DNA from 3 places in the Streptomyces sp. TG1A-60 genome. Region 3 is predicted to be linked to each of the others. Evidence: riboswitches for the same ligand, from Rfam matches in the RefSeq annotation. Region 3 holds a riboswitch; each other region holds the start of a gene.
What was found. A riboswitch is a leader RNA that binds a small molecule or an ion and turns the genes downstream of it on or off. The one in region 3 is predicted to bind thiamine pyrophosphate.

Region 1 (7,766 bases), 1.9 Mb from region 3:
TCTTGGCGGAGGAACAGAGCGCGGGCTGAACGGCTGCGGCATCGGGGTGCCGTAACGCTTCAGCGCTTGCGGCGGCGGCCCTTTCCACCGCGTGCCGGAGCGGGCACCGCCGTCGCTTCCGGGGTCCCGGGGCGGTCGGCCGAGACGACCAGGGCGGCCAGCGCGGTGGTCACCGGAACCGACGCCACCAGGCCGATCGAGCCGACGAGCGTACGCACGATCTCCTCGGCGACCAGCTCGCTGTTGGCGACCGTGCCGACACTGCTCTGCGCGATCGAGAAGAGCAGCAGCAGCGGCAGCGCGGCACCGGCGTAGGCGAGGACGAGGGTGTTGACCACCGAGGCGATGTGGTCCCGGCCGATCCGGATGCCCGCGCGGTACAGTCCGCGCCAGCCCATCGACGGATTGGCCTCGTGCAGCTCCCAGACCGCCGACGTCTGGGTGACCGTCACGTCGTCGAGCACACCGAGTGAACCGATGATGACGCCCGCGAGCAACAGACCGCTCATGTCGATCGTCGGGTACAGCCCGTGGATCAGACCGGTGTTGTCGTCCGTGTTGCCGGTCAGATGGGCCCAGCCGATGAACATCGAGCCCAGCACACCGATCAGCACCAGGGAGATCAACGTGCCGAGCACCGCCACCGATGTGCGGGCCGAGAGGCCATGGCACAGGTAGAGCGCGATCAGCATGATGGCGCTCGCCCCGACCACCGCGACGACCAGTGGATTCGAGCCCTGCAGGATGGCCGGCAGGATGAAGAGGGTCAGCAGCAGGAAGCTGGCGGCCAACGAGACGAGGGCCATGACACCGCGCAGCCGGCCCACCGCCACGACGGCGAGCGCGAAGATGCCGGCGAGCAGCGCCAGCGGAACCTTCCGGTTCACGTCGGTGACCGAGTACTGCAGGTCCCTGGGCGCGGCGGGTTCGTACGCGACCACGACCTCCTGGCCCTGCTCCAACTGCCGTGACTGGTCCGGCTGAACGATCTCCGTGAACGTACGGCCCTTGTCCTGGCCGGTGTCGACCCGGACCGTGGCCTTCTTACAGGTGCCGCTCGCCTGCTGCTGGGCGGACGAGCCCTCGGCCGTGGAGGTGTCACCGGTCGGGGTGCCGCCCGAGGCGTTCACCGACGAGCAGTCGACCTCGTCGACCTTGGTGACGGTGGCCTGCTGCGTTTGCCGGTCGAAGCCAACCCCGGTGCGCTCGTGCGCCGGGGCGCCGCTGGGCCAGAGCGCGACGAGGCCCACGACGACCGCTGTCGCGAAGGGGATCAGCACCGCCGCGATCACCTTGCGCAGGTGCTGCGAGACGGGCGCGGCGGGACCGTGGCTGTGGGAATGGCCGTGCCCGCCGCCGGGGACCGGGCCTTGGCCATGTCCGTCACCGTGGCCATGCCCGCCTCCGGAGCCGTGGCCACCACCCCCGGAACCGTGTCCATGGCCGCCGTCGGAACCATGCCCATGGCCGTTTCCGGGACCATGGCCATGGGGCGGCTCGGGGGGCGGAGGCGGGGGCTGCTGCGTCGTGGTCACCGACCGATCATCGCAAGAACGAGCGATGCCCACTGTTCACCGCGCCACATCTGCCGCTAGCGTTGAGGCACCTTTGCACACGCGGGAGCTCGGAGCACCGGGCTGAGAGGGCGCTGACCTCCGCAGACGCGATGTTTCACGTGGAACATCGCGTGGCGGAAATCGCTGCGTCGACCGCTGAACCTGTTACCGGGTAATGCCGGCGTAGGGAGTAGGTCCCATATGACCATCGAGGACACAAGCACGTCTGCCTCCAGCCAGACGGACGGGGCATCTGCCTCGCCCGAGGGCGAAAAGAACCAGGGCGGACAGGCTCTGGAGGCCGGGAAGTCCATCGGCTGGCACAAGGCGTACATCGAGGGCTCACGCCCCGATCTACGGGTGCCGGTCCGCCAGGTGCACCTCACCAACGGGCAGTCCGTCACCCTGTACGACACCTCCGGCCCGTACACCGATCCGACAGCGGAGACCGATGTCCGGAGGGGACTCCTCCCTCTCCGCGAGAGCTGGATCATCGCCCGTGGCGACACCGCGGAGTACGCGGGCCGCCCCGTCCGCCCCGAGGACGATGGGATCAAGCACACGTCGCCGCGCGGTGGACTGCGCAATCTCGACGCGGTGTTCCCGGGGCGACCGCGCCAGCCGCGCCGGAGCCGTGACGGCCAGGCGGTGACCCAGTTGGCCTATGCGCGACGCGGGGAGATCACCCCCGAGATGGAGTTCGTCGCCGTACGGGAGAACGTCTCACCGGAGGTCGTCCGCGAGGAGATCGCCGCAGGCAGGGCCGTACTGCCCGCGAATGTGAACCATCCGGAGATCGAGCCGATGATCATCGGTAAGCGGTTCCTGGTGAAGGTGAACGCCAACATCGGAAACTCCGCGGTCACCTCCTCCATCGAGGAGGAGGTCGAGAAAATGACCTGGGCGACCCGCTGGGGCGCCGACACGGTCATGGACCTGTCCACTGGGCGGAACATCCACACCACTCGTGAATGGGTGCTGCGCAACTCCCCCGTCCCTATCGGAACAGTGCCGCTCTACCAGGCACTGGAGAAGGTCGACGGCAAGGCCGAGGAACTGACCTGGGAGATCTACAAGGACACGGTCATCGAGCAGGCCGAACAGGGCGTGGACTACATAACGGTCCACGCGGGCGTGCGCCTGGCGTACGTCCCCCTGACCGCGAACCGCAAGACCGGCATAGTCTCGCGCGGCGGCTCGATCATGGCGGCCTGGTGCCTGGCCCACCACAAGGAGTCGTTCCTCTACGAGAACTTCGAGGAACTGTGCGAGATCCTCGCCGCCTACGACGTCACGTACTCGCTGGGTGACGGCCTGCGGCCGGGCTCTATCGCGGACGCCAACGACGAGGCGCAGTTCGCGGAGTTGCGCACACTCGGGGAGCTCAACCGGATCGCGAAGCGTTTCCACGTACAGACCATGATCGAGGGCCCGGGCCATGTCCCGATGCACAAGATCAAGGAGAACATCGACCTGCAGCAGGAGATCTGCGATGAGGCTCCGTTCTATACGCTCGGCCCGCTGACCACGGACGTCGCGCCGGCGTACGACCACATCACCTCAGGCATAGGTGCCGCGATGATCGCGTGGTGGGGCACTGCGATGCTCTGCTACGTCACGCCCAAGGAACACCTGGGACTGCCCGATCGTGACGACGTGAAGACCGGCGTCATCACCTACAAGATCGCGGCCCACGCGGCGGACATCGCCAAGGGTCACCCGGGTGCACAGGAGTGGGACGACGCGTTGTCGGATGCCCGCTTCGAGTTCCGCTGGGAGGACCAGTTCAACCTGGCCCTCGACCCTGACACGGCTCGTGAGTTCCACGACGAGACGCTCCCGGCCGAGCCGGCCAAGACGGCCCACTTCTGCTCCATGTGCGGCCCGAAGTTCTGTTCGATGAAGATCTCCCATGACATCCGCCGTGAACACGGCGGTTCCCGGGCCGAGATCGAAGCGGGCATGGCCCAGAAGTCCAAGGAGTTCGCGGAGGCGGGGAACCGCGTCTATCTGCCGATGGCGGACTAAGCCCGCCGGACAGGCCCTTGGCGCGCCGACGCGTAGGACCGGGTCCCTGAGCGCGCCGACGCGCAGGGTGGCGCGTGGCCGCCGTGCTCGATCTCGGCAGCCGAGTGCCCGTACGACGAGCGGCGCTCTTCCGGCCGGTTGCCGGGAGAGCCTGCCGTCGCGGGTCGGCGGCGCCATGAGTCCGGGCCTGCCGCCGGCCGACGGCGCACCGGGTGGCCGCCGAAGTCCGGTGGTCGCAGGGCCGCGGCCGGAGCCCGGGGCGTCACTCGGGCTGGTGCTCCGGGCTGCCGAAGTCGGGGCTCGTGAAATCCGGGCTGGAGAAGCTGGGGCGGGAGCCGGAGCTGCCGCTTTCCGGGCTGCTGCTGAAGTTCGGGCGGTCGTAGCCGAGGTGCGGCATGCGGCTGGGCGGGGACTGCCGGCCCGGTTCGTCGAGCACCGACGGGCCCGGGTTCGCGAGGGCATCACGGAGGAACGGCAGGATGCCGCGCTCCAGGAGGGCCTCGCGCCAGGCTTCCCGGGCGCGGGCCACCTCGTCGCTCAACTCGCTGCGCGCTCCGTGGTCCAGGAGGGCCGTGGCGTTGTTGCGCAGGGCGGTGAGCAGGAGGGCGACCGCGGCCACCAGGATCGCCGCCGCCGTGATCGCGCCGAAGACCCACCCGGTGGTGAGGAGGGTGTCGGCGATAGCTTGCTGGGGGTCGAGCACCTTCATGACGCACCCCACGAGCAGGAAGAGCACCGCGGCCGTTCCGGCGAGGACGGGCGCGAGCACCGCGGCGATGGCACCGGCGCCCGCGCCGGCGGCCTCGGTGACCTCACCCATGGTTGCCGCGAGTCCCACCGCGGTGCCGTCCGGCTCGGTCGAGCCGGACGCCGTCCCCTCACGGGCGGGCGTGGTGCCTGTCGACGGGCTGCGGAACTCGTAGCGGACCTTGACGTAGTACTGGTATTCGGTCGCCGCGGCGGCCGTGATGAGCGCCGTGGCGTTGAGGGCCATGGTGCGCAGCTGCTCGGGGTTGAGCCGCCGGAGACCGGCGGCGAGTTCCGGGCGGTGTGGTGCGGAGCGCAGCACCTCGCCGAGGATCCGCTCGTACTCCTGGCGGTCCTCACTGAGCAGGTGCTGCGGAACGCTGTTCATGTGCATCCCCCGATGCTCCGTAGGGCTTGTGGCTCGGCATGCTGACGAGCCGTCGGGCAGAAACGGAGGGGAGCCTGCTACGGATAAGCCGATGGTAGAGCGGTGATGGCGGGCGGTGACAGGGGGTTTGAAGAAATTGGCCCCTGGCCAGCGAACTCTTCCGACGGAGGACGCCTGCCCGTGAAGGCTCAGCTGCTCAACGGAAGTTGCTGGACCAGCAGCTTTCCGGCCATGGTCACGCCGCCGTCCATGGCGACGGCCAGGCCGTCCGCATAGATGTACGGACCTTCGACCGAAGGGCCCGTGTCGTCCTCGCCGTCCTCAGAGCCGACCTCGCCCAGGAGGTACGGAATGGGGCTGTGACCATGCACGATGCGCGTGCCGCCGTAGGTGTCCAGCAGGGAGCGCACGGCGTCGGCGCCGCCCTCGTCGCGGAAGGAGAAGCGCCGGGTGAACTTGCGGAAGAGGTCCCAGACCTCGTCCGGGTCGTTGCGCGTGATCGTCTCGCGGATGGTGTCGTTGACCGCCTCGATGGAGTCGCCGTAGTCGCGGTAGGTGGTGGTGTCGGAGTGCACCAGAAGGTGGCCGTCGACCTCCTCCATGGCGTCGAGGCGGGCCATCCACTGGAGGTGGTGGTCCTGGAGGCGGTCCATGTCGGTCTTCTGGCCGCCGTTGAGGAGCCAGGCGGCCTGGAAGGTGGCGGTGCCCGCGCCGGAGTTGACGGGGGTGTCGCCGAATCGCTTGGCGCCGAGCAGCAGCAGCTCGTGGTTGCCCATGAGGGCCTTGCAGTAGCCGCCGGCCGCCGCGGCCTCGGCGGACAGGCGCATCACGAGGTCGATGACGCCGATGCCGTCGGGGCCGCGGTCGGTGAAGTCGCCGAGGAACCAGAGCCGGGCGGTTCCCGCTGACCAGTTGCCCGCGGCGTCGACGAGGCCCTTCTCGCGGAGCGCGGCGAGAAGTTCGTCGAGGTAGCCGTGGACGTCCCCGACGACGAAGAGCGGACTCGGCGGGGTGGCGGGCTGTTCGGCCGCCGCGGCCTCCGGGTCGATCACGACCTGAAGTGTGTCACCCCGGTTGATCACCGGTAGGTCTCGCTGGGTCGGGGTGTACCCCTCGGGGTAGCCCTCCGGCTCCTCGGAAGGCATGGAGGTCTCGCCGGCCTGCGCGGTGTGTCCGTACGGACCGGCCTCGTGGACGTACGCGGGCACGCGGAAATCGCGCACCGTCGGCGTCCGCACCTCGGGTCCTTGACCGGCCCCCTGAGTCATCGACCCCTCCACCACCATCGCCCGCGTCTGCACCGCATCGGACTGCCTGGTCGCAGCGGCCCGCGGTGTCGTGCGCCCATCATAGGAATGCGGATCGCGCCATGTGATGACCCAGGGGTGGTGAAATGGCGCAGGACCACAGTTCACCGCGGTTTTCTCCCGAATTGGGCGGGGCTTTCCCCGCCCGATTCCCGTCCGGATCCTCAGCTCGGGCATCAACCCGCTTCAGGTGATCGTGGCGGGCTGACCGTCGTACGGGGTGGACGCCGCTCGGACGAGGTCCGCACGATCAGCTCCGTCGGTATCACCTGCTCGACCGGCTGGTCAGAATCGCCCCCCTCGATGGCGTCGATGAGGAGCTGTACCACCGCCGTGCCGATCCGACGCGGCTTCAGCGAGAGCGTGGTGATCGGCGGCTCGGTGGTGGCGTACACGGCGGACTCGCTGCAGCAGACGAGCAGCAGGTCGTCGGGGACGCGCAGGCCGTACCGCCGGGCCGCGGCCAGCAGATCGGTGCCGTTCGGGTCGAAGAGGCCGTAGACCGCGTCCGGGCGGTCCGGCCGGGCCAGCAGCCGATCGGCTGCGACGGCTCCCGCGCACGGATCGTGCGCCGGATAGGCCTCATACACCGGATCCTGGCCCACGCGCTCGCACCAGCGCAGGTATGCGGTGGTGGAGAGATGAGTGTACGTGTCCGTCGTCGTGCCCGTGAGGAGTCCGATCCGGCGGGCGCCCGCGTCGGCCAGGTGGTCGAGGATGCCGAGGACGGCGGCATCGTGGTCGTTGTCGACCCACGCGGTGACCGGGAGCGAGCCGGCCGGCCGGCCGTCGGAGACCACCGGTAATCCCTGGCGGACCAGCTCGCTGACGACCGGGTCATGGTCGGAGGGGTCGATGACCACGGTGCCGTCCAGGGCGACGTTCGACCACACGTCGTGCCGCGAGGTCGCGGGGAGGATGACCAGGGCGTAGCCCCGGGCGAGCGCGGCCGAGGTGGCGGCCCGCGCCATTTCCGCGAAGTACGCGAACTCGGTGAAGGTGAAAGGTTCATTCCCGTACGTGGTCACGGTCAGGCCGATGAGCCCGGACTTGCCGGTTCTGAGGGTTCGGGCCGCCGCCGAGGGGCGGTAGCCAAGTCGGTCGGCGACCTCGCGTACATGGCGTCGGGTGGCGTCCGGGAGCCGGCCCTTGCCGTTGAGGGCGTCGGAAACGGTCGTGATGGAGACTCCGGCGGCGGCGGCCACGTCTCGGATGCCCGCCCGGCCCGACCGGCTGCCTCGGCGGGGAGTTTCCGCGCGGCTCACCTGGTGCTTCCCTGCTGCTGTCATGGCGAGCCGATAGTAGGGCTCATGCGGTGGGGTAGTGCGGACGCATATGCACTCGTTGACAGGCACGTTTCTGCAAGGTCAATGAGGGAAACTTCCTTACAATGCAAGGGAGTTGGGCGATCCAATGTCAGTACGTGACTTGTCGACGCGTATGGGCCTGCCAAGTCGCTCATGTTTCGAAGAGGTCTCAACTCACCTGTACGGGTGATGCGCGCCACGGCGCGAGCCACCGGCGCGTGCACTCGTGAGTGGCGCGCTCCCTGATTCATGCACCTTCGTGCACTGATGCCGGTGGGCGGGTGTGGCGCAGAGTGGGTACGCGGGGTGTATGTGGTTGTCCACAGGCCGTTCGCAGGGGCGCCGAATCCTCATAAGGTGAGAAGCATTACGTCGACGAGGAGGACTGCGGTGAGCGAGACGAGCCCCAAGCTGCGAGCCGAGCTGGCGGGTA
Region 2 (7,766 bases), 3.9 Mb from region 3:
CAGGTGTCCCCGGTCAGACGGCGAGCGCCTGGGCGCGGCGCTTCACCTCCGTGCCGCGATTCTCGCTCAGGGCCTGGGCCGGGGTGCCGGGCAGGCTGGGGTCCGGAGTGAAGAGCCACTCCAGCATCTCTTCGTCGGTGAAGCCGTCGTCCCTCAGCAGGGTCAGGGTGCCGGACAGGCCCTTGACCACCCGGTCCCCGTCGATGAAGGCGGCGGGGACGTGCAGCGCGCGGTTCTCACCACGGCGTACGGCGATGAGCTGGCCTTCCTTCACCAGCTGCCGCACGCGCGTCACCTCGACGTCCAGCATCTCTGCGATGTCGGGGAGGGTCAGCCACGCGGGGACGAGAGCATCGATCTTTGCGTCAATCTCGGTCACGTCACCAAGACTGCCATCTGGGACTGACACTGGGTAGCCGAGCCGCCTCCGGCGGGGGCCGACCGGGGTGCTCCGCCCCCGGCGAAGGAACGCCGGAAGGAGGCGGAGAGGGCGGCCACGGGGAAGACGTGCCCGCGCTACGCCGTCGCCGCCTTCAGCGGTCTCGCCGGGTCCGTCAGCAGCTCCGGGTTCATCGGCGTGCCCGCCTCGATCAGGCGGCGGCCCTGGGCCAGGTCGCGGGGACGGCCCACGGCGAGGAGGGCGACGAGGCGGGAGGCGCGGAGCCAGCAGACGGTCCAGGCCGCGCCGGTGGGGTCGCCGCGCCAGAGGGTGGTGTCGGCACAGGCGTGGTGGCCGGCGTACTGGACGAAGCGGCTGAACTGCTCGGACCAGAAGTACGGGACCGGGTCGTAGGTCTCGGGGGTCTCGCCGAGGATGTTCGCGGCGACCGTGCGGGGGCCCTGGAGGGCGTTGTCCCAGTGGTGGACGAGGAGACGTCGGCCGTACCTTCCCGAAGGGAAGGAGGCGCAGTCGCCGACCGCGTAGACATCCCGCGCGGAGGCGCGCAGGTGGTCGTCGGCCACCACCTCGCCGTGGGCGCCCAGCTCGATGCCCGAGCCCGTCAGCCAGGCCGTCGCCGGGCGCGCGCCGATGCCGACGACCACGGCACCGGCGGGCACCCGGGTGCCGTCGTCCAGGATCACCGTCCCGGGCTCGACGCGTTCCACGCGCGCGTGGGTGCGCAGGGTGGTGCCGCTGTCGGCGTACCAGGCGGTCATCGGCGCGGCCACCTCGGCGGGGAGCGCGCCCGCGAGCGGGCGGTCGGCCGCCTCGACGACCGTCACCGCGCAGCCCGCCTCGCGCGCGGCCGTGGCGAACTCGGCGCCGATCCAGCCCGCGCCCACGACCACGATGTCGTGCTGCCGGGCCAGCACGGGCCGCAGCCGCTCGGCGTCGTCCAGGGTACGCAGCAGGTGCACCCCGGGCACGCCCTCGGCGCCCGGCAGACGGATCGGTTCGGCGCCGGTGGCGAGGACCAGGACGTCGTACGGGACGGGGCCGGTGGGCGTGTCGAGTTCGTGGTCGGCGGGGCGCAGGCCCGCCACTTCGCGGCCCAGCCGGAGTTCGATGCCGAGCGCCTCGAAGTCGACGTCGAAGGCGGAGCCCTCGGACTTGCCGAGCAGCACGGCCTTGGACAGCGGCGGCCGGTCGTACGGCTGGTGGGGCTCGGCGCCGATCAGTGTCACATCGCCGTCGAAGCCCTGTTCGCGCAGGGCCACCGCGGTCTGTACCCCGGCCATCCCCGCGCCCACGACGACCACGCGCCGCGCCGCCGGGCCGCCCCTGTGCTGCGTCTGCTCGCTCACCAGCTCACCATAGACACCTGACAGTCAGTCAGTCAGCCGGTGGGCCGGCGGTCGCTCTCTGTGAGTCCGCCCACAGTCTCGTCGACCTGTTCCACCTGTTCCACCTGTTCCACCACGCTCGTCCCGCTGCCCGGCTGCGACTCCCACTCCCAGGTCTCCTCCAGGCGGACCCGTCCGTCGGGCAGTTCGACGACCAGGGACACGCAGTGCCCGGACGCGGTGGTCCCGTCGCTCTTCAGCTGCACGTACCGGAAGTCCAGCCGGTCGCCCTCGCGGGTGCCGACGAGGTGACCGCGTACGACGTCGCCGCCCGCGTACGCGGCCCAGATCTCGCCGTCCTTCTCGTGGTACGCGAACCGGGTGCGGGTGCCCACCTGGCCTGGGGCCTGGTCCGCGACCGGGGCGAGGACGAGACCGTCGAGCGAGCGGGGCATACGCGGAGGCTCCCTTACCGAGGCGTGCGGTACCGGGCTAGGGTGGCCAGCGTAAGCACTCGCGGGAGCCCGGACGCACCGGGCTGAGAGGGAGGCTGGCGGCCTCCGACCGTACGAACCTGATCCGGGTCATGCCGGCGAAGGGAGGGGCTGGACGCCCATGTCGCGTACGCACACGTCAGACGTCCTCGTCGTGGGGGGCGGCGTCATCGGGCTGGTGACGGCCTGGCGGGCCGCGCAGCGCGGGTTCGCCACGGCCGTGGTGGACCCCGAGCCCGGTGGCGGTGCCGCCCAGGTGGCGGCCGGGATGCTCGCCGCGGTCACCGAGCTGCACTACGGCGAACAGACGCTGCTGGGGCTCAACCTGGAGTCCGCGCGGCGCTATCCGGACTTCGCAGCCGAGCTGACGGAGGCGACCGGCCTCGACCTCGGCTACCGCCGGTCCGGCACGCTCGCCGTCGCGTTGGACGCCGACGACCGCGCCCATCTGCGGGAACTGCACGCCCTGCACTACCGGTCGGGCCTCGCGTCGGAGTGGCTCAGCGGCCGCGAATGCCGCCGTCTGGAGCCGATGCTCGCGCCGGGCGTGCGCGGCGGGCTGCGCGTCGACGGGGACCATCAGATCGACCCGAGGCGGCTCTCCAGGGCCCTCGTCACGGCCTGCGAGCGCGCCGGGGTGGCGTTCCACCGGGCCTGGGCCGAGGAGCTGTCGGTGGTCCGGGAGCGGGCCGCCGGGGTTCGGGCCGGCGACGGTGACCAGCTGGCCTCCGGGCAGGTCGTCCTCGCCGCGGGCAGCCTCAGCGGGCGGCTCCCCGGGGTGCCGGCCGAGGTGCTGCCGCCGGTGCGGCCGGTCAAGGGGCAGGTGCTGCGGCTGACCGTGCCGAAGCCGTACGCGCCTTTCCTGAGCCGGACCGTGCGGGCCGTGGTCCGCGGCAGCCACGTCTACCTGGTGCCGCGCGAGAACGGCGAACTCGTCGTCGGCGCGACCAGCGAGGAGCAGGGCTGGGACACGACGGTCACCGCGGGCGGGGTGTACGAACTGCTGCGCGACGCCCATGAACTCGTCCCCGGGATCACCGAGCTCCCGCTCACCGAGACCCGCGCGGGACTGCGTCCCGCCTCCCCCGACAACGCGCCGCTCCTCGGCCCCACCGAACTCGACGGCCTGCTCCTCGCCACGGGCCACTACCGCAACGGGGTGCTCCTCACCCCGGTCACCGGCGACGTCATGGCGTACGCCCTGACCAGCGGCGAGCTGCCGCAGGAGGCCCGCGACTTCACGCCGCTGCGGTTCCGCGCCGGCGCGTCCCGCACACTCGTGGAGCAGCCCGTATGAGCGCCACCGGGACGCTGGGCGTCCTCGTCAACGGAGAGCGGCGGCAGATCGCCGCGGGCACCGCCCTGGACGCGCTGGTGCGGACGCTCACCGCGTCCCCCTCCGGGGTCGCCGCCGCGCTCAACGAAACCGTCGTCCCGCGCGCGCGGTGGGCGTCCACCGCTCTCTCCGAGGGGGACCGCGTCGAGGTCCTCACCGCCGTCCAAGGAGGCTGATCCCATGGCAGACGACCCCTTCGTCCTCGGCGGTACGACCTACTCGTCCCGCCTGATCATGGGCACCGGCGGCGCCACCGGCCTCGACGTCCTGGAGCGCGCGCTGATGGCCTCCGGCACGGAGCTGACGACGGTCGCGATGCGCCGGGTGAACACCTCGGTGCACGGCTCGGTCCTGTCCGTGCTCGACCGGCTCGACATCCGGGTGCTGCCCAACACGGCCGGCTGTTTCACGGCGGGCGAGGCCGTGCTGACCGCCCGCCTCGCGCGCGAGGCGCTCGGCACCTCGCTGGTCAAGCTGGAGGTCATCGCCGACGAGCGGACTCTGCTGCCCGACCCGATCGAGTTGCTGGACGCCGCCGAGACACTGGTCGACGACGGCTTCACGGTACTGCCGTACACCAGCGACGACCCCGTCCTCGCGCGGAAGCTGGAGGACGTCGGCTGTGCCGCGATCATGCCGCTCGGGTCGCCCATCGGGTCCGGGCTCGGGATCCGCAATCCGCACAACTTCCGGCTGATCGTCGAGCACGCGCGCGTGCCGGTGATTCTCGACGCGGGTGCCGGGACGGCGTCGGACGTCGCCCTCGCGATGGAGCTGGGATGTGCGGGCGTCATGCTCGCCTCGGCCGTGACCCGGGCGCAGGAGCCGGTGCTCATGGCCGAGGGGATGCGGCACGCGGTGGAGGCGGGGCGGCTGGCGTACCGGGCGGGGCGGATCCCCCGGCGCCACTTCGCGCAGGCGTCGTCGCCGGGCGAGGGGCTGGCACGGCTGGATCCGGAACGGCCGGCGTTCTGAGTCGGATCTCACCCGCCCCACCAGCCTCGCTCGAACGTGCGAGCGAGATATGCCGGACACCTGCCTGTCACGGCCTTCCGGTCTCGGTCACAGGTCTGCTGCAGTACGTCCCGCCCGCCATGGGACCGACAGGGGGTGGCGGTGGCGGCTCGTACACTCACCTGCGTGGACACGACCCTTCAGGACCCGCTTGTCGGCCAGGTGCTCGACGGCCGGTATCGAGTCGAGGCGCGGATCGCGGTCGGCGGGATGGCCACGGTCTACCGGACCGTGGACACCCGCCTCGACCGCGTGCTCGCGCTCAAGGTGATGCATCCGACGCTGGCGGCCGACGGGACGTTCGTCGAGCGGTTCATCCGTGAGGCCAGGTCGGTGGCGCGGCTGTCGCACCCGAACGTGGTGGGGGTCTACGACCAGGGCACCGACGGCTCGTACGTGTACCTCGCGATGGAGTACGTCGCCGGCTGCACCCTCCGTGACGTGCTGCGCGAGCGCGGGGCGCTGCAGCCCCGGGCGGCGCTGGACATCCTGGAGCCGGTGCTCGCCGCGCTCGGTGCCGCGCACCGCGCCGGGTTCGTGCACCGGGACATGAAGCCGGAGAACGTGCTGATAGGGGACGACGGCCGGGTCAAGGTCGCCGACTTCGGGCTCGTCCGGGCCGTGGACACCGTCACCAGCACCACGGGCGCCGTTCTCGGCACCGTCGCCTACCTCGCCCCCGAGCAGCTGGAGCACGGCACGACCGACACCCGCGTCGACGTGTACGCGTGCGGCGTGATGCTGTACGAGATGCTCACCGGCGGCAAACCGCACGGTGGGGACTCCCCCGCCCAGGTGCTCTACCACGCGCTCCACGACGACGTGCCGCCCCCGTCGGCCGCGGTGCCCGGGCTGCCGTACGAGCTGGACGAGCTGGTCGCCTGGGCGACCGCCCGCAATCCGGAGCTACGGCCCTACGACGCCGTCGCGCTGCTCGCGCAGACGCGTCAGGCGCGGGCCGGGCTCAGCGGCGAGCAGCTGGACGCGATGCCGCCGCAGGCGATGGCCGGCGACCACGACAACGCGGAGGACCGGACGAGCGTGATCCCGCTCTCTCTGTCCGTGTCGCGGTCGGTGCCGGAGGACCCCGGACGGTTGCTGAACCGCACGAGCCGGTTCGAGTCGCCGCCGCCACCGCCCCGACGCACCCGCGGCGGTGGCGCGCCTCGGCGCGGTCTCCTCGCGATCGTCGTCGCCGTGCTGCTCGTACTCGGGGTGGGCGGGGGCGTCTGGTACATCAACTCGGGCCAGTTCACCCAGGTCCCGGCGGTGCTGCAGCAGAGCGAGGCGGACGCGACGAAGCGGCTCGACGGCGCCGGGCTGGACGTCGACATCAAGCGCGCGTTCAGCGACACCGTCGAGCGCGGCAAGGTCATCGGCACCGACCCGGCGCCCGGCGAGCGGATCCGGGACAACGACACCGTGACGGTGACGGTATCCAAGGGCCGGGAGACCGTCGAGGTGCCCGACCTGCGGGGCTACCGGCTGGACCTCGCGAAGACCGGGCTGAAGGACGACGGGCTCGAACCGGGCCTGGTGACACGGGAGTTCAGCGACGAGGTCGTCAGGGGCCAGGTGATCAGCACCCAGCCGGGCGCCGGCACCGAGGTCTCCTCGGGCGCGGCCGTCCGGATCGTGGTCAGCCGGGGTGCGCCGGTGGAGGTGCCCGAGGTGACCGGCGCCTCGGTCGAGGACGCCACCGCCGAGCTGGAGGAGGCGGGCCTCAAGGTGAAGATCGCTTCGAACCGGGTCAACTCCGAGTTCGACAAGGGGCTCGTGGCCGAGCAGGCGCCGGGAGAGGGCAAGCAGGCCGGCGAGGGCGACACCGTGACCCTGACGATCTCCAAGGGGCCCGTGATGGTCGAGGTCCCCGACGTCGTGGGCGACAGCGTCGACGAGGCGACCCGGAAGCTGCGGGCAGCCGGCTTCGAGGTCGAGGAGGACCGAGGGTTCTTCGGGCTCTTCGGCAACGAGGTCAAGAGCCAGTCGGTGACCGGCGGCGACACGGCTCCCAAGGGATCGACGATCAAGATCAAGGTCGGCTGACGGGGCCGGCCAGCCGCCGGCACACGCGAGAGACACGACCGCCCCGCCGACAGCCACCGGCGGGGGCGCCCCCGCGCCCACACGACCACCGACCGCACGCCCCCGCGCGCAAGACCGCCGGGCGAGCGCCCCCGCACCACATGACCGGAGACCGCACGCTCCGCACCGCACGACCACCGACCGCTGCCCCGCACTACCGTGTCCAGACACCCCACGCCACACGACCACCGACCGGACACCCCGCGCGCCGCACGACCACCGACCAAGCGCCCCATCACCGCCGGACGCCCGCACGCCACGCGACCGCGACCGCGACGCCGACGACACGTCACAGGCCGCCCCGCATGCACGCCCCGCACCACGCGACGACCGACCGGACACCCCACGCCGCACGCCCGTGAGACCGCACGCCCCGCGCCACACGACCACCCACCACCCGCCCCACACGACTGCCGGCCGAGCGCCCAGCGCCGCATGACACCCTTGACGCCGTGAGCACTCAGCAGTCCCGCGGCCTCTCCGGCCCTTCCGGCACCCGGTCCGCCCCGTACGCCGGTCAGCCGGCCTCCTCCGCCGGTCAGCCGGTGTCCCCCACCGGTCAGAGCCCCTCCCCCCGCAGACCCGGTCTCCTCCGCAACCCCGTCGGGGGCCATGTCCCCGTCGCCGGAGGGCTGAGCTCCGTCGGGCTGACTTACGCCCGGGACCTGCAGGCCGAGGCGGTGCAGGTCTTCGTGGCCAATCCGCGCGGCTGGGCGACGCCGGGCGGCAGCCCCCGGCAGGACGAGGAGTTCCGGGCAGCCTGCGCCACGGAGGCGATCCCCGCGTACGTACACGCGCCGTACCTGATCAACTTCGGCTCGCACACCGAGGCGACGGTGGAGAAGTCCGTGGAGTCGTTGCGGCACTCGCTGCGCCGGGGGCGGGAGATCGGCGCGCTGGGGGTGGTCGTGCACACGGGGAGCGCGACCGGCGGGCGGGACAGGTCGGTGGCGCTGAAGCAGGTGCGGGAGGTCCTGTTGCCGCTGCTGGACGAGCTGACCCATGACGACGACCCGTATCTGCTGCTGGAGTCGACCGCCGGACAGGGGGCTTCGCTCTGCTCGCGAACCTGGGACTTCGGCCCGTACTTCGAGGCGCTGGACGCCCACCCG
Region 3 (7,766 bases):
GTGGTGACCCCGTTCGACAAGACCGCCCTGCGCAACATCGAGCAGGCGATCCGCGACTCCGACCTCGGTGTCAACCCGAGCAACGACGGCAACATCATCCGGGTGGTGTTCCCCGAGCTGACCGAGGAGCGCCGCCGCGACTACATCAAGGTCGCCAAGAGCAAGGCGGAGGACTCCAAGGTGTCCATCCGCTCTGTTCGCCGCAAGGCCAAGGACGCGATCGACAAGCTCGTCAAGGACGGCGAGGTCGGTGAGGACGAGGGCCGTCGTGCGGAGAAGGAGCTCGACGACACCACCGCGAAGTACGTCGCTCAGGTGGACGAGCTGCTCAAGCACAAGGAAGCGGAGCTCCTCGAGGTCTGATGAACGACTCTTCCTGGGGGGCGCCGCCACAAGCCGGGTACTGGGCGCCGACCGACCGGGGACCTGTCCAGGGGCACGCCCCGGCGGGTCCCACGTACGATGCGTCCGAGGACCAGCGTCCGATGCAGACTCAGGCCATGCCCATCGTGCCCGATGTACCCTCGCATGGCGGGAACCAGGACGACGACCGGGGGGCCGCCCGGGAGGGCGGCCCCCGTTCCGCGACGAGACGCCGTCGGCGCGTCCCCACGGGGGGGCGCCGCAGAAGCCGGATCCCATGCCCGACGCCCCGCAACCCGCCCCGCAGAAGAAGAGCGCGGGCCGTGACCTGAGTGCCGCCATAGGAGTCGGCGTCGGGCTCGGCGTGGTCATCGTCGCGTCGCTGTTCATCGTCAAGGCGGCCTTCGTCGGCGTGATAGTGGTCGCCGTGGTGGTGGGGCTGTGGGAGCTCACCTCCCGCCTGCAGGAACGCAGGGGCATCAAGGCGCCCCTCGTGCCGCTCGCGGTCGGCGGGGCCGCCATGGTCGTCGCCGGGTACGTACGCGGGCCCGAGGGCGCGTGGGTGGCCATGGCGCTCACCGCGCTCGCCGTGCTCGTCTGGCGGATGACGGAACCGCCGGAGAACTACCTCAAGGACGTCACGGCAGGGGTCTTCGCGGCCTTCTACGTGCCGTTCCTGGCCACGTTCGTCGCGCTCATGCTCACCGCCGACGACGGGCCGCGGCGGGTCCTCGTGTTCCTGGTGCTGACCGTCGTCAGCGACACGGGCGCGTACGCCGTCGGCTGGCGCTTCGGCAAGCACAAGCTCGCGCCCCGCATCAGCCCCGGCAAGACCCGCGAGGGTCTGCTCGGCGCGGTCGCCTTCGCCATGGCCGCGGGCGCGCTGCTCATGCAGTTCGTCATCGACGACGGCATCTGGTGGCAGGGCCTGCTCCTCGGCCTCGCCGTCGCCGCCAGCGCCACGCTGGGCGACCTCGGCGAGTCCATGATCAAACGGGATCTCGGCATCAAGGACATGGGCACCCTGCTGCCGGGCCACGGCGGCATCATGGACCGCCTGGACTCCCTCCTCCCGACCGCTCCGGTGGTCTGGCTGCTCCTGGTGCTGTTCGTGGGCTCCGGCTGACCGGTCGGCGATGCGTACGTGACGCGTGTGGGCCCCGCCCCGGTTCGCCGGGACGGGGCCCACTGGCGTGAACTCCGGGGCAGTCGGCCCCTGGCACGCTGTGGCCTGGGCCACCAGAGTTGATCTGCGACACTGGGAGGGTTATGCCTGCACCCGGAGAACTCACTTTCGTCGCCCCCCGCGGAGCCAAGAAGCCGCCGCGGCATCTCGCTGATCTCACGCCTGCGGAGCGTAAGGAGGCTGTTGCCGCGGTCGGGGAGAAGCCGTTTCGCGCCAAGCAGCTGTCGCAGCACTACTTCGCGCGGTACGCGCACGACCCGGAACAGTGGACCGACATCCCCGCGGGTGCGCGCACGAAGCTGCGGGAGGCATTGCTTCCGGAGCTGATGACGGTCGTGCGGCATCTGTCGACCGACCAGGAGACTACGCGGAAGACGCTGTGGCGGCTGTTCGACGGGACGCTCGTCGAGTCGGTGCTGATGCGGTACCCGGACCGGGTCACCATGTGCATCAGTTCGCAGGCCGGGTGCGGGATGAACTGTCCCTTCTGCGCCACCGGGCAGGCCGGGCTGGACCGGAATCTGTCCACCGCCGAGATCGTCCATCAGATCGTCGACGGGATGCGGGCGCTGCGGGACGGGGAGATCCCGGGTGGGCCCGCGCGGCTCTCCAACATCGTCTTCATGGGGATGGGTGAGCCGCTCGCCAACTACAACCGCGTCGTCGGGGCCATCCGCCGGCTCACCGATCCCGAGCCGGACGGGCTCGGGCTCTCGCAGCGGGGGATCACCGTGTCGACGGTCGGGCTCGTGCCGGCCATCCACCGGTTCGCGGACGAGGGCTTCAAGTGCCGGCTCGCGATCTCGCTGCACGCGCCGGACGACGAGCTGCGGGACACGCTCGTACCGGTGAACACGCGGTGGAAGGTGCGCGAGGTCCTGGACGCCGGGTGGGAGTACGCGGCCAGGTCCGGGCGGCGGCTGTCCATCGAGTACGCACTCATCCGGGACATCAACGACCAGGCGTGGCGCGGTGACCGGCTGGGCCGGCTGCTCAAGGGCAGGCCCGTGCACGTCAACCTCATCCCGCTCAACCCGACGCCGGGCTCCAAGTGGACCGCCTCCCGTCCCGAGGACGAGAAGGCGTTCGTCGACGCCATCGCCGCGCACGGTGTGCCGGTGACCGTCCGGGACACCCGGGGGCAGGAGATCGACGGGGCGTGCGGGCAACTGGCGGCCACCGAGAGGTAGGCGGAGTGCCGGCCACCGGGCGGGAGTCAGGATCCGGCCACGGGGTACTCTGACCTTCGTACACATCTTCATATTCCGACAGGGGAGCGCCACAGCGCTGAGAGTGCGGCAACCAGGCCGCAGACCCTCTGAACCTCGCCCAGGTCATTCTGGGTAGGAAGTTCGGTCATCACTCAAGCTGTTGCGCCCTGCGCGGGAACCCTTCGGGATCCCGGGCAGGGCCGCGTCTCTTCCTGGTCACCCCCAGGAGGAATCAAGTCAGTGGGCATCACCAAGAAGGCAACGGTCCTGGTCGTCGGGCTGGGCCTGGTCACTCTGTCGGCGTGCGGGTCGTCCGGATCGGGTGGCAGCGACGGTGGCACCGATTCCAAGACCGTCACCCTCGTCAGCCACGGCTCCTTCGCCTACTCCAAGGACGTGCTGAAGGCGTTCGAGAAGGAGTCCGGCTACAAGGTCAAGGTCCTCAAGAGCGGTGACGCCGGCCAGGCCGTGAACCAGGCGATCCTGACCAAGGACAACCCGCAGGGCGACGTCTTCTTCGGCGTCGACAACACGCTGCTGTCGCGCGCGCTCGACAACGGCCTCTTCCAGCCGTATGAGGCGAAGGGCCTCGACAAGGTCGGCGCCGAGTACCAGCTCGACAAGGACGAGCACCGGGTGACGCCCGTCGACTCCGGTGACATCTGCGTCAACTACGACAAGGCGTACTTCACCGAGCACAAGATCGATCCGCCGCAGACGTTCGACGATCTGGTCGAGCCCGAGTACAAGGATCTCCTCGTCACCGAGAACGCCTCCACATCCTCGCCCGGACTCGGATTCGTCCTCGGTACGGCCGCGAAGTACGGCGACGAGGGATGGGAGGGATACTGGCAGAAGCTCAAGGCCAACGGTGTGAAGGTCGTCGACGGCTGGGAACAGGCGTACTACCAGGAGTTCTCCGGTTCGACGGACGGCAAGAAGGCCGGGGGCGACCGGCCCCTCGTCGTGTCGTACGCCTCCTCGCCGCCCGCCGAGGTCGTCTACGCGGACCCGCGCCCGAAGACCGCGCCGACCGGGGTCGCGACCGGCACCTGTTTCCGGCAGATCGAGTTCGCGGGGCTGCTGAGCAACGCGAAGAACGCCGAGGGCGGCAAGGCGCTGATCGACTTCCTGATCTCGAAGGAGTTCCAGGAGGACATGCCGCTCAACATGTTCGTGTACCCGGTGGTCGAGGGGGCGTCCGTGCCCGCCGAGTTCACCGAGTACGGGCCCGCGGCGAAGGACCCCGAGACCATGGCGCCGGAGAAGATCGCCGAGAAGCGTGACCAGTGGGTCAAGTCGTGGACCTCGCTCGTACTGAAGTAACCGGGACACCTGCCGAGGCGGCGAAGGCCCCTCGGCGGAGGGCCCGCACAGGCAGCGCGGCGCGGCTCGGGCTCATGGTCCTGCCCGTCGTTTTCTTCGCGGTGTTCTTCGCCTATCCCGTCGCCGCGATCGTCGCACGGGGGCTGAAGGCCGAAGGGGAAGGCGGGGGCTGGCGGTTCGGGCGGATCGCGGAGGTGCTGGGGGACTCCGGGATCCGGCACGTGCTGTGGTTCACCACCTGGCAGGCGCTCGTCTCGACCGCGCTCACGCTGCTGATCGCGCTCCCTGGCGCGTATGTCTTCGCGCGCTTCGATTTCAGGGGCAAGGACATCCTGCGGGCGGTCGTCACCGTGCCGTTCGTGCTGCCCACCGTGGTCGTCGGCACGGCGTTCCTGGCGCTGGTCGGGCGTGGCGGGATGTTCGACGACCTGTGGGGCGTACGTCTGGACACGACGGTCTGGGCGATCCTGCTCGCGCATGTGTTCTTCAACTACGCCGTCGTCGTACGGACGGTGGGCGGCCTCTGGGCGCAGCTCGACCCCCGGCAGGAGGAGGCCGCGCGGATGCTCGGGGCGTCCCCGCTCGCGGCCTGGCGGAAGGTGACGCTCCCGGCGCTCGGGCCCGCCGTGGCCGCCGCCACGCTGATGGTGTTCCTCTTCACCTTCACCTCGTTCGGGGTGGTGCAGGTTCTCGGTGGGCCGACCTTCTCGACGCTCGAAGTGGAGATCTACCGGCAGACCTCGGAGATCTTCGACCTGGCGACGGCCGCCGTGCTGACGCTCGTGCAGTTCGTCGCGGTCGCTCTGGTCCTCGTCGTGCACGCCTGGACCGTACGGCGGCGGGAGAGCGCGCTGCGGCTGGGGGACGCGTCGCTCACGGCCCGGAAGCCACGCGGGGCGGGACAGTGGGCGTTGCTGGGCATGGTCCTCGCCACCGTCGTGGTGCTGATTCTGCTGCCGCTGGGCGTGCTGGTGGAGCGGTCGCTCGACGCGCCGGGATTCGGCTACTACAAGGCGCTGACCGGTGACGACAGCGGGATCTTCCTGGTGGCGCCGATCGAGGCGGTCGGCAACTCGCTCAGCTACGCGCTGGCCGCGACCGCCATCGCCCTGCTGATCGGCTCCCTCTCCGCCGCCGCGCTCACCCGGCGGGCCGGCCGGCTCGTCAGGGGCTTCGACGCGCTGCTCATGCTGCCGCTCGGGGTGTCCGCGGTGACCGTCGGCTTCGGGTTCCTGATCGCGCTGGACGAGCCGCCGCTGGACCTGCGGTCGTCCTGGATCCTGGTGCCGCTCGCCCAGGCACTGGTGGGCGTCCCCTTCGTCGTACGGACCATGCTGCCCGTGCTGCGGGCGGTGGACGAGCGGCTGCGGGAGGCGGCGGCCGTGCTCGGGGCGTCGCCCTGGCGGGTGTGGCGCGAGGTCGACCTGCCGATGGTGCGGCGGGCGCTGCTGATCGCCGCCGGGTTCGCCTTCGCCGTGTCGCTCGGGGAGTTCGGGGCGACCGTGTTCATCGCGCGCGCCGACAACCCGACGCTGCCGGTCGCCGTGGCACGGCTGCTCGGCCGGCCCGGGGACCTCAACTACGGCCAGGCCATGGCCCTTTCGACGATTCTGATGGTGGTGTGCGCGGTGGCCCTGCTGGTGCTGGAACGACTCCGTACCGATCGCACGGGGGAGTTCTGATGTTGCTCAGGCTTGCGGAGGCGACCGTACGGTTCGACGGGCGGCCCGTGCTCGACGCGGTCGACCTGGAGGTCGCGGAGCACGAGGTCGTGTGTGTGCTGGGGCCCAGTGGCAGTGGCAAGTCGACGCTGCTGCGGGTGGTCGCCGGGCTCCAACCCCTCGACGGCGGGCGGGTGCTGCTCGACGGCCGGGACCAGTCGGGCGTGCCCGCGCACCAGCGTGGCGTCGGCCTGATGTTCCAGGACCACCAGCTCTTCCCGCAGCGGGACGTGGCCGGCAACGTCGCCTTCGGGCCTCGTATGCGCGGGGCCGCGAAGGACGAACGGGCCGGACGGGTGAGGGAGTTGCTGGAGCTGGTGGGGCTGCCCGGGGCCGCGCGCCGGCGGGTCGGAGAGCTGTCCGGCGGTGAGCAGCAGCGGGTCGCGCTGGCCCGCGCCCTCGCCCCGCGCCCCCGGCTGCTGATGCTCGACGAACCCCTCGGTCAGCTGGACCGCTCGCTGCGGGAGCGGCTCGTCGTCGAACTGCGGGAGCTGTTCGGGGTGTTGGGCACCACCGTGCTGGCGGTCACGCACGACCAGGGTGAGGCGTTCGCGCTGGCCGGCCGGGTCGTGGTGATGCGGGACGGCCGGATCGCCCAGTCCGGCACGCCCCTTGAGGTCTGGCAGCGGCCCGTGAACGAGTTCGTGGCTCGCTTCCTCGGCTTCGACAACGTGGTCGACGCGACGGTGGCCGGGCAGGCCGCGGACACCCCGTGGGGCAAGGTGCCGGTGCCGGAGGGCGCACCGCAGGGGCCGTGCGCGCTCCTGGTCCGGGCCGCCGGGGTACGGCTGGTCGACGCGGCCGACGGGCTGCGCTGCACCGTGGCCGCGCGCACCTTCCGGGGCACCCATGTCGCCGTGCACCTTCAGCCGGGGGATGCGCCGCGTTTGGAGGCGGCGTGCGCCCTGCGGGACGCGCCGGAGCCCGGGGACGAGGTCGGCGTGAGCTTCGACGCGGCCGAAATCGTCGTGCTGGAGGGCGGTCCGGCCGCATAAGGTGCGGCACCATGACCATGAGCAGGCAAGAACCCCGAGTCCGGCACGACCGCTACTGCACCGAGATCGAGTTCCAGGTACGGCGGTTGAGGGACATCGTGACCTCCGGCGCCGATCTGTCGGCGACCGTGCCGACCTGTCCCGACTGGTCACTGGAAGAGCTGATACGCCACACCGGCGGCGCCCTGCGCTGGGTCGAACTGAACGTACGGACCCGGTCGAAGGAAGAGGTGCCCGAGTCGGACGTCCCGCTCTGCGAGGGCCCCGAGAAGCAGGGGGACCCCGCCGCGCTGGACGCGTGGCTCGCGGAGACCGGCGCGACCATCGTCGCCACGCTGCGTGAGGCGGGGCCAAAGGCGCCGGTGTGGTCGTGGGGGTGGGAGCGGAGCGCGGGGTTCTGGGCCCGCCGGATGGCCCATGAACAGGTCATCCACGGCGCCGACGCCGCGCTCACCGTGGGACGGCCGGTCGAGGTGGCGCCGGAGATCGCCGCCGACGCGATCGACGAGTGGCTGGAGATCGTCGAGTTCGTCCAGCGGACCATGCCGCACGACGAGGCGGCCGAACTGCGCGGTGCCGGGCGCAGCATCCACCTGCACGCCACCGACGCCTCCGACGACGTGAACGCCGAGTGGACCGTGGAACTGACCGAGGACGTCGTGCGCTGGCGCCGTGGCCACGAGAAGGCGACGGTCGCGCTGCGCGGCCCGCTCACCGAGGTCCTGCTCGCCTTCTACCGTCGACTCCCGCCGGACGGCGGGCAACTGGAGGTGCTGGGGGACCGGGGGCTGCTGGACTTCTGGCTGGAGCGGGCGACGTTCGGGTGAGCGGGCGGCCGAGGCCGAGAACCGGCTCTCCCTGACACGGCTGTGGCCCGCACCCCTCACAGAGGGGTGCGGGCCACAGCCGTGTGCAACCGATCAGCGGGTGGAGGCTCCACGCCGCCGCGTGCTGTAGTACATGG

Region 1: linked by a shared signal. The riboswitch ahead of thiC (phosphomethylpyrimidine synthase ThiC) and the one ahead of WBG99_RS09125 (thiamine ABC transporter substrate-binding protein) in region 3 are both predicted to bind thiamine pyrophosphate.
Region 2: linked by a shared signal. The riboswitch ahead of thiO (glycine oxidase ThiO) and the one ahead of WBG99_RS09125 (thiamine ABC transporter substrate-binding protein) in region 3 are both predicted to bind thiamine pyrophosphate.

What each region holds. Positions count from the first base shown of each region.
Region 1 is NZ_CP147520.1:4,131,397-4,139,162, forward strand. Features, by position in the region: gene WBG99_RS17700 (SsgA family sporulation/cell division regulator) at 1-29, shown strand, start outside; gene WBG99_RS17705 (YibE/F family protein) at 60-1,535, opposite strand; TPP riboswitch at 1,607-1,763, shown strand; gene thiC (phosphomethylpyrimidine synthase ThiC) at 1,758-3,584, shown strand; gene WBG99_RS17715 (hypothetical protein) at 3,847-4,725, opposite strand; gene WBG99_RS17720 (metallophosphoesterase) at 4,908-6,002, opposite strand; gene WBG99_RS17725 (LacI family DNA-binding transcriptional regulator) at 6,203-7,315, opposite strand; gene hisC (histidinol-phosphate transaminase) at 7,724-7,766, shown strand, end outside.
Region 2 is NZ_CP147520.1:6,163,619-6,171,384, reverse strand. Features, by position in the region: gene WBG99_RS26855 (Rv2175c family DNA-binding protein) at 14-379, opposite strand; gene WBG99_RS26850 (FAD-dependent oxidoreductase) at 517-1,746, opposite strand; gene WBG99_RS26845 (hypothetical protein) at 1,779-2,180, opposite strand; TPP riboswitch at 2,232-2,343, shown strand; gene thiO (glycine oxidase ThiO) at 2,341-3,516, shown strand; gene thiS (sulfur carrier protein ThiS) at 3,531-3,731, shown strand; gene WBG99_RS26830 (thiazole synthase) at 3,736-4,530, shown strand; gene pknB (Stk1 family PASTA domain-containing Ser/Thr kinase) at 4,696-6,615, shown strand; gene WBG99_RS26820 (deoxyribonuclease IV) at 7,200-7,766, shown strand, end outside.
Region 3 is NZ_CP147520.1:2,272,530-2,280,295, reverse strand. Features, by position in the region: gene frr (ribosome recycling factor) at 1-363, shown strand, start outside; partial or broken gene WBG99_RS09135 (phosphatidate cytidylyltransferase) at 363-1,489, shown strand; gene rlmN (23S rRNA (adenine(2503)-C(2))-methyltransferase RlmN) at 1,633-2,739, shown strand; TPP riboswitch at 2,810-2,917, shown strand; gene WBG99_RS09125 (thiamine ABC transporter substrate-binding protein) at 3,001-4,086, shown strand; gene WBG99_RS09120 (iron ABC transporter permease) at 4,161-5,768, shown strand; gene WBG99_RS09115 (ABC transporter ATP-binding protein) at 5,768-6,802, shown strand; gene WBG99_RS09110 (maleylpyruvate isomerase family mycothiol-dependent enzyme) at 6,814-7,629, shown strand; gene WBG99_RS09105 (LAETG motif-containing sortase-dependent surface protein) at 7,723-7,766, opposite strand, start outside.